2 regions of the Labrenzia sp. CP4 genome follow, and region 2 is predicted to be linked to the other one. Evidence: predicted binding sites of a transcription regulator. Region 2 holds the regulator's gene; the other holds the start of a gene.
The links. Region 2 encodes LexA, which represses DNA repair genes until DNA is damaged. Its sites were predicted from a motif close to TGTTCNNNNTGTGTTCNG; they were not measured.

Region 1 (7,472 bases), 290 kb from region 2:
ACATCGCGCAGTGTGATGAAATCGCCGGAGCGTTTGGACATCTTGACCGGTTCGCCGTCACGCATCAGCTTCACAAGCTGGCAGAACCGGACAATAACTTCCGTCTTGCCGTCGGAGATCGCCTTCCCGACTGCCTGAAGGCGTTTGGCGTAACCGCCGTGATCGGCACCAAGCACGTAGATCGTTTCGGAAAAACCCCGTTCGAACTTGTCCTGGAAATAGGCGACGTCGGCAGCGAAATACGTGTAGGAACCATCGGACTTCTTGAGCGCCCGGTCGGTATCGTCACCAAAGTCGCTTGCGCGAAACAGTGTTTGCTCGCGGTCTTCCCAGTCATCAGGAACCTGACCCTTGGGTGGCGGAAGCGTGCCTTCGTAAATCAGACCCTTGTTCCGGAGAGTTTCGAGCATGTGATCGATCTTCGAACCGTTGCCCGAGCCGCGATCATGCAAGGTTCTTTCGGAATAGAACACCTCGTGTTCCACACCGAGCGCTGCCAGGTCCTGCCGGATCAACTCGAGCATGGCGGCAATCGCGCGTTCCTTTACCAGCGGCAGCCAGTCGCTTTCTTCCTTGCTTACCAGCGACGGACCGAACTCCGCTTTCAGTTTTTCACCGACTGGCTTCAGGTAGTCTCCCGGATAAAGGCCAGCCGGAATGGCGCCGATGTCCTCGCCAAGTGCCTCGCGGTAGCGCAGGAAGGCGCTACGAGCCAGCGTATCGATCTGCGAGCCTGCATCGTTGATGTAATATTCCTTGACCACGTCATTGCCGGCAAATGCCAGAATGTTCGCCAAGGCATCACCCACGACCGCTCCACGGATATGACCGACGTGCATCGGACCAGTCGGGTTCGCGGAAACATATTCGACGTTGACCTTCGGAGCAGGAGAACGTTCCTGGGCTCCGAAGCGGATACCCTGATCCAATACGCTGCCCAGAACCTTGTGCCAGACCCCCTGGGCGACACGCAGATTGATGAAACCAGGGCCGGCAATCGTCGTCTCGGTAATTTCCGGGTCAGCGTTGAGCTTGGCAACGAGCTGCTCGGCAAGATCGCGCGGCTTCATGCCGAGTGGTTTTGCAAGTACCATTGCAGCATTGGTGGCAAGGTCGCCATGTGCCGGATCACGCGGTGCTTCCACGACGACTCGCGAAAGATCTGGCGCCTCTCCATTTGCATCTTTTAAATCAAGGTCTTGGAGAGCGTCTTTGACGCGCAGCGTGAAGTCCGCGAAGATATTCATAGAACACCGGTCTGGTTTTGGTTTTCAAACACAAAGCCCCCGCGCGCTGCGAAGGAAAAGCCTTCGGCGCCACGGGGCTGTAAAGTTGCCTCTGCGCCTACCCCAAATCAGGAGTGTCGTCAAACAGTCTGCGGTGCTCTTCGATGGCGTATCGGTCGGTCATTCCGGCGATATAGTCGCAAACCAGTCGCGCGATTTCCGTTTCACCCAGGTTGCCAAGGCCACTGTTCCATGGTTTCGGCATGAGGTCCGGTTCCGCAAGGAACCTTGTGAACAGGTCCCGCACAACCCGGGCAACCAGCTTTCGAACTGCAAGAACATCTTCATGCCGATAGACCCGGGCGAACAGGAACCGTTTCACTTCCTTTTCCGCAGCGGTCATGTCCGCAGAGAAACCGACGAGACAACGCCCCGCCATGCGAATCTCCTGGACGCTTTTCGGAGCAACGTCATTCAGATTGCGCACCGCTTCGCGAATGACATCCTCGACCATGCGCGTGATCGATCGCCTGACGATCTCGTGGATACGTCGGCTCTCTTCGAGACCCGGATATTTGCCATCGACCTCGGCAAGAATGTCGGCAAGGAACGGCACATCGCGCATGTCTTCGATCGCAAACAGCCCTGCCCTCAATCCGTCATCGAGATCATGCGCGTCATAAGCAATATCATCGGCAATGGCAGCGGCCTGTGCCTCCGCACCAGGCCAGGTATGCAACAGGAGGTCCTGTTTCCTGGCATAGTCGCGGATCGCAAACGGCAACTGGCTGTCCTTGAACTTTCCGAGCGGCGCACCGCTGGCATCAATCAGGGGGCCGTTGTGCTTGACCAACCCTTCCAGAGTTTCCCAGGCGAGGTTCAGACCGTCGAACTCGGCATAGCGCTGCTCCAGATGGGTCACGACCCTCAGTGATTGCGCGTTGTGGTCGAAACCGCCGAAGGGTGCCATGCACTCATGCATGACGTCTTCGCCTTCATGCCCAAACGGCGTGTGACCGAGATCATGTGACAAGGCCAGGCATTCCGCCAGATCTTCATCAAGCCGCAAAGCGCGTGCCAGCGAGCGCGCGATTTGCGATACCTCGATGGTGTGGGTCAACCGTGTGCGAAAATGGTCACCTTCGTGATAGACGAAAACCTGCGTCTTGTGCTTGAGCCTGCGGAACGCGGAGGAATGAATAATCCTGTCCCGATCCCGCTGGAAGGGTGTCCGCGTCGGGCTTTCAGGCTCGGGGAAGAGTCTTCCCCGGCTTTCCAGAGGGTTTTCCGCGTAGATTGCGCGGGATTGTCCCCCAAATCCGATATCCGCTTTCATCAGTTTCCAGCCATCCTTCACAGAACCGGTCCGCGTTTGCTGTTGCTCGGGCCGCGGGCAACACATTGACGCGGGCGGCCTCAAAACATACTTATCTGAACAAATCAGGTTTAACGTTCCCGCACATTGCCGGAACTAAGCGAGTCGGTGAAAGATGACCGAAACACTTGAAATTGGCGTAACAGTCAGCGACCGCGCTGCCAAGCGCATTGCTTCGATTTTGTCCAAGGAGCCGGGTGGCAGCATGCTGCGTGTCAGCGTTGAAGGCGGCGGCTGTTCCGGACTGCAGTACAAATATGACGTGGTCGACAGCCGCGAAGACGACGACCTGGTGATCGAAAAGCCGGGGGCAACGGTTCTGATCGATTCCATTTCCCTTCAATACATGAGCGGATCGGAAATCGATTTCGTCGATGATCTGATTGGCCAGTCATTTCAGATCAACAACCCGAATGCGGTCGCCGGATGTGGCTGCGGCACCAGTTTCACGATCTGACACTGGTGCGATACCGCTTTGACGCCGGTTGCCCCGGCAGTTTCGAACAATTGAGGCAACCGCGCTCATGAAAATCGCGACCTGGAACATAAACGGCGTCAAGGCACGTATCGACACGGTCCTTGAGTGGCTCAAGGAAGCGTCTCCGGATGTCGCCTGCCTTCAGGAAATCAAGTCCGTCGACGAGAACTTTCCCCGTCAGCCGTTTGAAGACCTCGGTTACGCCGTCGAAACACACGGCCAAAAGGGTTTCAACGGTGTGGCGCTTCTGTCCAAGACGCCGCTGACTGATATTCAGCGCGGCTTGCCCGGAAACGATGCGGACGAACAGGCCCGTTATATTGAAGGCACTCTGTCGACGGATAGCGGCCAGATTCGAATCGGCTGCCTCTATCTTCCCAATGGCAATCCGCTGGGAACAGAAAAATTTCCGTACAAGCTCGAGTGGATGGACCGCTTGATTGCGCACGCTCAAAAGCGGCTTTCAGAAGAAACGCCATTCCTGCTGCTGGGGGACTACAATGTCATCCCCGATCCCGTAGATGCCAAGAACCCGCAGAACTGGCTGGAAGACGCTCTCTTTCAACCTGAGAGCCGGCAACGCTTCCGTGCCCTCACCCACCTCGGCTTGACCGAAGCAGTCCGGTCCTGCAGCGAAGCGCCGGAAACATTCACGTTCTGGGACTATCAGGCAGGTGCCTGGCAAAAGAACAATGGCATTCGGATCGATCATATCCTGATGTCTCCGCAGGCCACAGACCGGTTCTCAGGCTGCGGTATCGACAAGCATGTGCGCGGCTGGGAAAAGCCGTCGGATCATGTGCCCGTCTGGGTGAAGCTGGCTGCTTGAGACTGAAACTGCCTCCAAAAATCTGTCTCCATCGCTGATGGAGGCGTGAAGCGCGGTGCGTGCCCGGAAACCGGGCTTGCAGTCGACTGACGTCATGGTAAGCTTTTCTCATCATGGGATGACGCTCAGCCGACCAACATCCGCGACGGCGACATGCGGAACAGACATACCGGTAACGATTTCGATTGCCGGTCGGTCGGTCTTTACTGTCACCGTATGGTTGTTTTCCGGACTGATTTTCGGTCTGATTCTTGGGTCAGGCAGCGCGGCTTGGGCGCAAGACGTCACGTGTACCTGCCGATACCAGGGCGAGAAATACGGCGTAGGTGAATCTATCTGCCTGAAGAGCCCATCCGGGCTGCGAATGGCGACATGTGAAATGGTGCTGAACAACACGTCCTGGCAGATCAGCAACGCGCCTTGCCCACTGACCCAAATTCAAAGCCCTGCGATCGATAAATTCACGACCAGGCGTCCCACAACACCAACTTATTCGTCAGGTTGAAGATCACTCGCCAGATAACGCAGATTTTCTGAAACCCTGGCACGCTCCTGCTTCGAACCGGAGCAGAGTTAGCACGGCAGTGCGAGAGCCATTGAAGACGGACGATCACACCCACATGGTGTTCAGATCGGTCTCTATGAGCTTGAGGTTATTGTGCGGGCAACTGCTGTGCGGTGAGCACGTCCGGGCGGTTTTGCTTCAACCATCCGTCAGCCATTGATCTGGCCATCTGCCTGACAGGCTCGGGCGAAACCGCGAAATACTGCTCGTGCATGGAATGAATCCAACTGGTATCCGTCCCCTTGGCCTGTTCCCGGGCAACGGTCATCCACATCAGGCCGCGAGCTTTTTTCTTGTCCGACGTACCGAGTGCATAGAGCGTTTCACCAAGGCGTGCCTGGGCACCCACATGTCCCTTGAGCGCGGCAAGATTGTACCAACGAACGGCCATGCGGCTGTTGTTTTCCTGGTACATGCGGCCAAGTTCATACTGGGCATCGGCATCGCCGAAATAGGAGGCGGCATGCGTGAAGATCTGACGGGCACGTGATTCATTCTTGGGCACTGCGCCGTCGATGCCGTTCAGATAGTAGGAACCGAGCGCAACGAAGGCGCTTGAGACAAAGGGAGCATCCGGTGCATCGGGGCGATCTTCCCCGTGCTCACGAACGATCTGACTGTAATATTCGAACGCCTTGAGGTCGTCTTCCTTGACGCCGTCGCCGGAGGCATACATTTCGCCCAGCTTCCAGGCGGCCATGGGCTGACCGTTTTCGGCGGCATACTGCAGCGACCCAAGCGCAGCGGCCTTGTCGCCGGAATAATATTGGCGGGCACCGGCCCGCAGTGCTTCAGACGGGGAAAGATCGTTCGGACCGATCGCCCGTGCAGGCGCCGGCTGACCGTCAAAGGCGGCCACGGGCCCTGTCAGGCCGATCAGGATCAACGCACCGAGCACGGTTCCGGCTCTTCCCATGCGTTGAAGCTTTGTGCTGTTCTTAGGCATCCCAGTCACACTATTATCCGTCGGCAACGAAACAGATCCCCGACGGACTTTCTTGTTTTTTGTCCGCGCCAAGCGCATTTGCTGTCTCTTTGGTCCCAAAAGCATATGCCTGCGGGACCCACTGTTTCGGAGTGGCCTAAATTGGCCGATCATTTCGTCTTAAGTTGGGCCATACGACGCCGAAATAAGACCATTTCCTGACACTTTTGTCCGGACTGTGAACCACTTCAGGAGTTGATCCCGATCTGGTCGTCCCAGACATTAGCGTAACGGGTGACGGGCAAACATGGCCGAACAGGGGCAACGGCGGCAAACCGGGGCCCTGCAAATGACTCTGTCAGTAACTGTTGCGGAATTGGCACATATTGTGACCGCCCCTCTCCCATTCAAGACCCTTATTTCAACACAGGCGGGTTGATGATGTGTTTCCAGATCGGTTTTTTGGCCCCGGGCTGTTGAAAACGGGGGCTTTTGGCCAATTACCTTTGCCGTTCTATCTTTGTCCTTCAAACTGAGACATGATTCGGTGTAGGTAACAGCGCTGAGTTTGTAGAAACTGTGACCCAAGACCCATCAGGCGATACGGAATGAGCGCAAAAGACGATCTGTTTGCAGGCAACGCGGCGGTCTCTGCCCCAATGACACAAGACGAGCCCGCCCCAGCTCCGCAAAAGCCGCGTCCCGTTGCGCCTGTCGCGGTCAGCGACGATTATTCAGCGGCCGACATCGAGGTTCTCGAAGGGCTCGAGCCGGTTCGGCGCCGGCCAGGCATGTATATCGGCGGCACTGACGAAAAGGCGTTGCATCACCTCTTTGCCGAAGTGATTGACAACTCCATGGATGAGGCGGTTGCCGGCCATGCGACGTGGATCGACGTGTCGCTTTCCAGCGATGGCTATCTGACGATCACCGACAACGGCCGCGGTATTCCTGTCGACCCTCACCCGAAGTTCAAGGACAAGTCCGCACTCGAAGTGATCATGACGACGCTGCATGCGGGCGGCAAGTTCGACAGCAAGGTCTATGAGACCTCTGGCGGTCTGCACGGTGTCGGCATTTCCGTGGTCAATGCGCTGTCAGAGGAACTGATTGTAGAGGTCGCACGCAGCCGCAAGCTCTATCGTCAGATCTTCCGCCGCGGTCACGCCCAGGGTCCTCTCGAGCTGGTTGGCGACACCCAGAACAGACGCGGGACCCAGGTCAGCTTCAAACCAGACGATCAAATCTTCGGCAAAGGCGCCAAATTTGTCCCGGCGCGCCTTTTGAAGATGGCACGGTCCAAGGCCTATCTCTTTGGCGGTGTCGAAATCCGCTGGCACTGCGCACCTGAATTGCTGTCTGAAAAGGACGAGACACCGGCTGAGGCCGTGTTTCACTTCCCCGGTGGTCTTCGCGACTTTCTCAACGAGAGACTGACCAAGGAACGCCGTGTCGTCGACGACGTGTTCTTCGGCCGCACCGACAACGCCGGCAAACATGGATCCGTGGAATGGGCAGTGAGCTGGTTTGCTGGCGACGGCTTTGTCAGTTCCTACTGCAACACCGTGCCGACACCGGAAGGCGGAACTCACGAAGCGGGTTTCCGATATGCCCTGTTGCGCGGCCTCAAGGCATATGGCGAACTGACAAACAACAAGAAGGCATCCATCATCACCGGCGATGATGTGATGACATCAGCCGGCGGAATGCTGTCCGTCTTCATCCGTGAGCCTGAATTCGTCGGCCAGACCAAAGACAAACTGGCGACCAACGAAGCCACGCGCATTGCAGAGACTGCTGTGCGTGATGCATTTGATCATTGGCTGACGGCCTCCCCCAACCAGGCAAACAAGCTTCTGGAGTGGGTGATCGACCGCGCGGATGAGCGCTTGCGCCGTCGACAGGAAAAAGACGTCGCCCGCAAGACAGCTGTCCGCAAGCTGCGCCTTCCGGGCAAACTTGCCGACTGCTCGGCAAACCAGTCCGATGGCACCGAACTCTTCATCGTGGAGGGTGACTCGGCAGGTGGCTCGGCCAAACAGGCGCGCAACCGTTCCAACCAAGCCGTCTTGCC
Region 2 (7,472 bases):
GTGTGCCGGCCCCCAGAGGCAAGCGATACCGGCTGCGATACAGGCAAACGGATTTGCACCCGAAGAACCTGCCAGACGAACCGTGGAGGTCGATGCATTCTGCTCATGGTCGGCGTGAAGAATGAAGATGCGATCCATGGCGCGGGCCAGAACCGGGTTCACCTTGTATTCCTCGCAAGGGACCGCAAAGCACATGTGCAGGAAGTTTGCCGCATAGCTCAGGTCGTTGCGCGGATAAACGAATGGCTGACCAACGTGGTACTTGTAAGCCATTGCGGCGATGGTCGGCATCTTCGCGATCATGCGCAGGGAGGCAACCATGCGCTGGTGCGGATCAGTGATGTCGGTCGAGTCGTGATAGAAAGCGGACAGCGCCCCAACCGTGCCGACCATGACTGCCATCGGGTGGGCGTCGCGACGGAAGCCGGAGAAGAACCGGTTCATCTGTTCGTGGATCATTGTGTGGTAGGTCACACGATTGACGAAGTCGTCCTTCTGGGTCTTCGTCGGCAGTTCGCCGTAGAGCAGAAGATAGCAGGACTCCAGGAAGTCGCCGTGGTCCGCGAGCTGCTCGATCGGGTACCCGCGGTAGAGCAGGGTGCCTTCGTCACCATCAATATAGGTGATCTTGGACTCGCAGGAGGCGGTGGAGGTGAAGCCCGGGTCGTAGGTGAACATGCCCGTGTCCTTGTACAAGGACGAGATGTTCACAACCGACGGTCCGATGGATCCGTCAAGAACGTCGAATGCGTGGTCGTTACCACCGACATTGAGCTTGGCGTTGTTGTCGGCCATTCAGAAACCCCTTTACGTTAAACGGATGTGCTGTCCTGGTTTGACCCTTCTGGCGATGGGTCCCGTTTCCGGTTGCCGGACCAGCACTGGAGACTTTTTCGCGTCTTGCGTAGCCCATTTACTGCACTGCCGCAAGCTGGCCGATATAACGCTTTGGTCAAAGACGGATTTCGCCAACCAGAGTGACTGCCGGAAGCTTGGCTTTTGCCTAAAAATGCATCCGGCAGTGCTTTGTCTCAGGCTGCCTGATCCTGAATTCTGGCAAGGGATTCTTCCCGGCCAAGAGCGATCAGGACGTCATAAATGCCGGGTGACGTGCCTCGGCCCGTCAGCGCGGCCCGTAGCGGCTGCGCCACCTTGCCCAGTTTCAATTCCTTGTCTTCCGCGTAGGCCTTTACAGCAGTTTCCAGCGGGTCCGCGCTCCAGTCAGAAGCGCTGGAAAGAACATCGTGAAGATCCTTCAGGATCGCCCGGGCGTCGTCGTCCAGGATCTTCTGGGCCTTTTCGTCGGTGTCGAGCGGGCGCTGACGCCACAGATAGGAGGCGCTTTCCGTCAGTTCGACCAGGGTCTTGGCCCGTTCCTTCAGTCCGGGAAGTGCAGCAAGCGTGGTGTTCTCGTTGTCACCATCCGCAAGCCAGGCGAGAATCTGGTCGCCGCCTTCGGCGTGTGCGAGATAGACCTTCCAATGGTTCAGCAATTCGCCGTCATCGGTCGCGCGCATGTAATGACCGTTGAGGTTCTCAAGTTTCTTGAAATCGAAACGCGCAGCCGACTGGCCGACAGCGTCGAAACCGAACCACTTGATCATGTCTTCGAGCGAAATGATTTCCTCGTCACCATGGCTCCAGCCGAGACGTGCCAAATAATTCCGCATGGCCTGCGGCAGATAGCCCATCTCGCGATAGGCTTCGGCGCCGGTCGCACCGTGACGTTTGGAAAGTTTTGCGCCGTCCGGCCCGTGAATGAGCGGAATATGCGCCATCGCCGGCACATCCCATCCCAGAGCCTTGAAAATGAGCGTCTGGCGGGCTGCATTCGTCAAGTGGTCGACGCCGCGGATGATGTGTGTGATGCCCATGTCGTGATCGTCCACCACAACGGCGTGCATGTAAGTCGGCGTCCCGTCGGAGCGCATCAGTACGAAGTCATCAAGGTCCTTGTTCGGGATCACGACGCGACCCTGAACGAGATCGTCGACCACCGTCTCGCCTTCCTGAGGGGCCTTGATGCGGATGACCGGGTCAACGCCGGCCGGGGCTTCGGACGCGTCTCGCTCGCGCCATGTCCCGTCATAGCGGGGCGGCTTGCCCTCGGCGCGGGCTTTCTCGCGCATGGCGTCGAGCTCTTCCGGGGTGCAGTAACAGCGATAGGCCGTGCCGTTGGCCAGCATTTCCTCGACCACTTCCTTGTGGCGCTCAACACGGGAAAACTGGGAGATCGGGTCTCCGTCCCAGTCGAGCCCAAGCCAGGACAGGCCGTCAATCAATGCGTCCACCGCTTCCTGTGTGGAGCGAGCCCGATCCGTATCTTCGATCCGCAGCAGCATCTTGCCGCCGTGATGACGCGCGAAGAGCCAGTTGAAGAGCGCGGTGCGGGCGCCGCCGATATGCAGGAACCCCGTCGGGGACGGGGCGAAGCGCGTGACGATGTTCTGTGCCATGGTGCTTTATGAAAGTCTCTGTCAGTATGACGGCGCGGAGCGCGCCGGATTGGTGGCGCGGTCTTAGCACAGGCTTTGGCGAGGCTAAATAGGGGCTCCGGCCATTTCTTGGACCAAAACGAGGAGCTGAAGTGACGTCACGGTCCGGTCCGCTCGATATTTCTGCCGGCCGGTCGCAAACGGCAACCCTTGATGTTGATCGCGAGGATTTATCACCTGCCGTGCTCAAGCCTGAAGTACTTGAGAAACGGCGTTCAAGGCTCGCGGGTGCTGGTCACACTTATTCCGCTCACAATGCGTCAGCAGATCGTCTTTGGGATTCGCAAGGGCTGTTGTGGTGTGCCTTCGCGTTTGCCGGGGGAATTGGTGTCTACGTTTCATTGCCTGAAGAACCTTCCTGGGTTCTGTTGGGGGTTCTGGTCGTGCTGGTAAGCGCGGTTCTCTGGCGTGTGAAGCGGCGCGGCACGGTGGCGGTTTCCGTCGTTCTCTTCCTGACATTCTTTGCCGGACTGGCAGCTTCCAGTCTTCGCACGGCATATGTTTCGGCGCCGCGCCTTGCCGAGCAGATGAACGCGGATCTTGTTGGCTACATAGAAGAGATTGACAGCGGGGCGGCCGGTCACCGGATCGTACTGGCCGTATCCTCGGTCAATGGGCGTCCTGTCGAGGAGGGCGAGTTCCCTGCTAAGGTGCGCTTGCGCGTTCCGGCAGGAAGCGACATTGACGTGGGGCGCACCGTGAGCGTCAGTGCGCGGTTGTTTCCCCCTGCAGGTCCCGTCTTTCCAGGAGGATACGATTATTCCTTCCGGGCCTTCTTTCAGCAGATAGGTGCGACGGGTTTCAGTTTCGGGTCCCCCGAGGTCATCGAGGCTGAGGACGTTGGAAATGAATTTCGCCCGGCCGTTGCCGTTGCCAAGCTTCGAATAGACCTTGCGGAACGCATCAGGGCCAATCTTTCGGAAGGACCGGAAACCGCACTGATCGTTGCTCTTCTGGTTGGAGACCGCAGCGGAATTACCGAAGAGCAGGAAGAGATTTTGCGGGCCGCCGGACTGGCTCACATTCTTGCAATTTCCGGACTGCATATGGCGCTCTTTGCCGGCGGCGCCTATGGCGCGGTCTTGCTGCTCTTTTCGTTGGTGCCGGTCCTGACGCTCAGGTGGCCGGTGCACAAATGGGCCGCGCTTTCAGCCCTTGGTGCTGCAGTTATTTATCTGCTTCTGTCCGGTGGTGCGGTTGCGACGCAACGATCGTTCCTGATGATTGCGATTGTCTTTGTCGGAATTCTGGTGGGGCGACGCGGCCTGACCCTGCGAAGCGTAGCGTTGGCTGGCCTCGTACTCTTGCTGATTGCTCCCGAGAGGTTGTTTTTTCCCGGCTTCCAGATGTCCTTCGCTGCCGTGATCTGCCTGGTCGCCGTATATGACCTGTGGCGGCAGCGAGATCGTTCCCTGTCATCTGGTGAAAGAGTGTCCGGATGGGGCGTGGCGACTTGTCTTTACCTCGGCAAGTGGGCTGCAGGGCTGTTCGTCACCGCATTGGTCGCAGGGCTGGCGACCGGCATTATAGGAGCTCATCACTTCAGCCGCATCGCACCCTATGGCCTTGTCGGCAACTTGCTGGGAATGCCGGTGTTTTCACTTGTTGTGATGCCGATGGGAGTACTTGCATTCGTTCTGATGCCATTCGGCCTTGCGGCTCTCCCTCTGGCTGTCATGTCTTTCGGAGTTTCACTTCTGTTGAAGGTCGCCTCCTTTACCGCAGCCCTTGATGCCGGCAGCGGAACTTCCGGAAGGCTCGACGGGGTTGCTGCATTGCTGTTGCTATCAGCATTGTTTGCCGGATTGTTGGTGCCTGGCAGAAAGCGTGTGCTCGCAGGAGTGCCTCTTGTCGCAGGAATATTGATTGTTCTCACCAGCCGGCCTCCGGATATCCAGATTGCTGCAAGCGGCTCTCGAATAGCTGCCCGCGATGAAACGGGAATTTTGCGCTACGCAGCAAGGGGGAGATCGTTTGCAAGTGATCTCTGGCTGCAGTCGGAAGGAGTGAGGAGTGATGCGATCTTGTCGCGCAAGATGAAATCACCTCAAAGAAATTGCGATGACGACGGTTGTGTCATCAGGGCCTACGTCGATTCAGAGGACGCAGAACGGCTGGATGGCAAGCGATCCTTTCTTGCAATCGCGCAGCCAAAGACATTTGAAGCGTTTCAGCTGGATTGCCGATATGCCGATTTGGTCGTGACCGATCTTGTCGCCCCGGAGAGCTGCGGTGCAGCCCTCGTCCTGGATCGCGGTACGCGCACCGAACGTGGTGCCGTCTCCATCTGGCTATCGCCCGGTGATTTCAGCGAGGCCGCAAATGCTACGAGCGGTGCCAGTGCACCGGGCCATCCGCCAAACGAAAATCTGAAAATCGAGAAACTGAAGTTTGCCATCCCTGACCCACCGCGCCCCTGGCATCACCAGGGTACGGTAACGAGAGACAGCCTGCGTCTAGCCGAGCGCGCCTCGGTGGCCGAAGCGCGCGCAGAGGAGTGACTGGTCAATACTGACGAAACAGGGCAACGAGGCGGCCCTGAACACGAACGCGGCCGGGACCGAAGATCCTGGTTTCATAAGCCGGGTTGGCTGCTTCAAGAGCGATGGAAGCGCCTTTCTTGCGCAGCCTCTTCAAGGTGGCTTCTTCATCGTCCACAAGTGCAACCACGATGTCGCCACTGTCGGCGCTGTCGGTCCGGCGGATAAGCACGGTATCACCGTCCAGAATGCCCGCCTCAATCATGGAATCGCCACGAACCTCCAGAGCATAGTGCTCCCCGCGACCAAGCAGGTCCTGCGGCACTGTGATGGAATGGCTGTGTGTTTGAATGGCCTCGATGGGCACGCCGGCTGCAATGCGGCCCATGACGGGGATTTCGGTAACACTGGACACCGGCACCGGTGCAGCTTTTTCCGGCTCAGGTTTGCCGAGTGAGCCTTCAATGACTTCAGGTGAGAAGCTGCCTCTTGGCCGTGGAGCACCCAGGCCGGGTGCGATGGAGTCCGGAAGACGAACAACCTCCATGGCTCTGGCCCGGTTCGGCAGGCGCCGGATGAAGCCACGTTCTTCAAGCGCGGTGATCAGGCGGTGAATGCCAGACTTGGAGCGCAGGTCGAGCGCATCCTTCATTTCGTCGAAAGACGGCGGCACACCGGTTTCTTTCAGTCTTTCGTGAATGAACATGAGCAGTTCGTACTGCTTGCGCGTCAGCATGTAGGCGTCCCCTGACCGAGAAAACATCTGGTACAAATCAAGAACATGGTACCTGTTCTCATTGTGTTCTGCAAGGGTAAATGTTCTCTTACTGTTCTTGGCTTCGAACAAGTTGCCGTATTCAATCCGTCTCCGATATCGGATTTAGGTCATCCTTCGATCCGGTCAGGATCAGCAGTTCACAGGTGATCAAAGTCGGCGCGCCACCAGCGGTGAGAATGCCCCGATGCAGTCCACCTTCGAGATCAACGGCGCGGATTGGGACGCAAAGCTCTTGCTTCGGTTTCGCGCCAGCGTTTGCAGACAGGAGTATCTCGGAGATCAGACCTGTCATCGGCTGGGCATCGCGGAACGCTGCTCCGGCCAGACTGCCCAGTCCATAGACTTCGTAGGAGGGTGCTTTCAGCTCTTTTGCGAGTTCTTGGATGCTGTCCGTCAGGTCGGCAAACGGAGCGAGTGTGGTGATAAGCGCATTGTAGTCGGTTGTCCGTGACTGTTCGTCATCCTGTTGCACACGAAACAGCGTGAATTCGGTTTCCGGATCCAGCGATGCCACGAACGCTGCGCCTTGCAGGCCGTACCCTTTGATAGCCCCTTGATGCGCAACCTTCAGCGTATGCGGCAGTAAGTGGCCAAGGTGCTCGACTTCTTCCTCGTGCCAATAAGCGTGTACATGAGCGAACCATTCACCATCTCGTATCCCGAGAATGGCAACTGCGGACTTCAGCGTTGCGCCTTTCGAAGAGTGCGTGTCGCTGTACCAGGCTGCATGTCGGTCATCGATTGCACAGGCAGGCATTACGAAGTCGAACGCTTCGAGCGTGAGCCCGGAAAGATCGAGAACGGCGGAGCTCAGTCCTTGGTGCGTGGCGAAGCGGCCCAGCGCCTCCAGCAAGGGAGTTTGCTCTGCCAGGGAGATTTCCAATGGTTTCGCCAGACATCTGGCATGGGGGAGCCGATTGATGGCAGAAGGGCCGGGATGACGAATGTCGGACAGAGACCTGGGGGCGGGCCGTCTCACAACAGGCCTTTCTCGGTCAAATGCTCCCGCACCAGTTTCTTGGTGATCTTGCCATAGGCACTTGTCGGCATTGCGGGAATGAAGAGATAACGTGCAGGCATCTTGTAACGGGCGATCTTGCCGTTCAGATAGTCGCTGAGTTCCTGAGGGTCGGGTGACTTGTCCGGGGCAGCCACACAAACGGCTAGGCCGACTTCGCCCCATTGCCTGTCCGGAATGCCGAGAATTGCGACCTCGGAAATATCCGGATGTGTAAGCAGCACTTCCTCGACTTCCTTCGGGTAGACGTTGGAGCCACCAGAAATGTACATGTCCGACGCTCGGCCTGTCAGAAAGAGGTAGCGCTGTTCATCCATGTGACCGATGTCTCCGGTGCGGAACCAGCCGTTCCGGAAAGACTTCTGGTTGGCGTCTTCGTCTTCCAGATAGCCAGCACAGACTGCCGAACCGATGACGCAGACTTCACCCGTTTCATTGGGGGGCAGATGATTGCCTTCCTCGTCCTGAATCGAAACCTCTATACCTGTGCGCTCCGTACCGCAGGTGCCGCTGCGTGTCTCAGGTCCATCCTCCAGAAAATGATCCTGTGGCCGCAGCACGGTGATGTTTCCGGTGACCTCGCCAAGTCCGTAGTATTGAACCAGAACCTGCCCCAATTTCTGGAGAGCCAGCTTCTGGTCCTCCCTGTACATGGGAGCCCCCGCATATATGACGTGACGAAGGCTCGAGTGATCGTACTG

Region 1: the regulator LexA is predicted to act here: its motif matches at 5,909-5,926, upstream of parE (DNA topoisomerase IV subunit B).

Annotation. Positions count from the first base shown of each region.
Region 1 covers NZ_CP011927.1:3,273,651-3,281,122, forward strand. The annotation lists gene argS (arginine--tRNA ligase) at 1-1,247, opposite strand, end outside; gene ACP90_RS15180 (deoxyguanosinetriphosphate triphosphohydrolase) at 1,345-2,562, opposite strand; gene erpA (iron-sulfur cluster insertion protein ErpA) at 2,717-3,058, shown strand; gene xth (exodeoxyribonuclease III) at 3,126-3,908, shown strand; gene ACP90_RS15195 (tetratricopeptide repeat protein) at 4,562-5,419, opposite strand; gene parE (DNA topoisomerase IV subunit B) at 6,007-7,472, shown strand, end outside.
Region 2 covers NZ_CP011927.1:2,987,296-2,994,767, forward strand. The annotation lists gene gltA (citrate synthase) at 1-795, opposite strand, end outside; gene gltX (glutamate--tRNA ligase) at 1,032-2,456, opposite strand; gene ACP90_RS13915 (ComEC/Rec2 family competence protein) at 2,588-4,996, shown strand; gene lexA (transcriptional repressor LexA) at 5,001-5,711, opposite strand; gene ACP90_RS13925 (hypothetical protein) at 5,833-6,636, opposite strand; gene ACP90_RS13930 (acyl-CoA synthetase) at 6,729-7,472, opposite strand, start outside.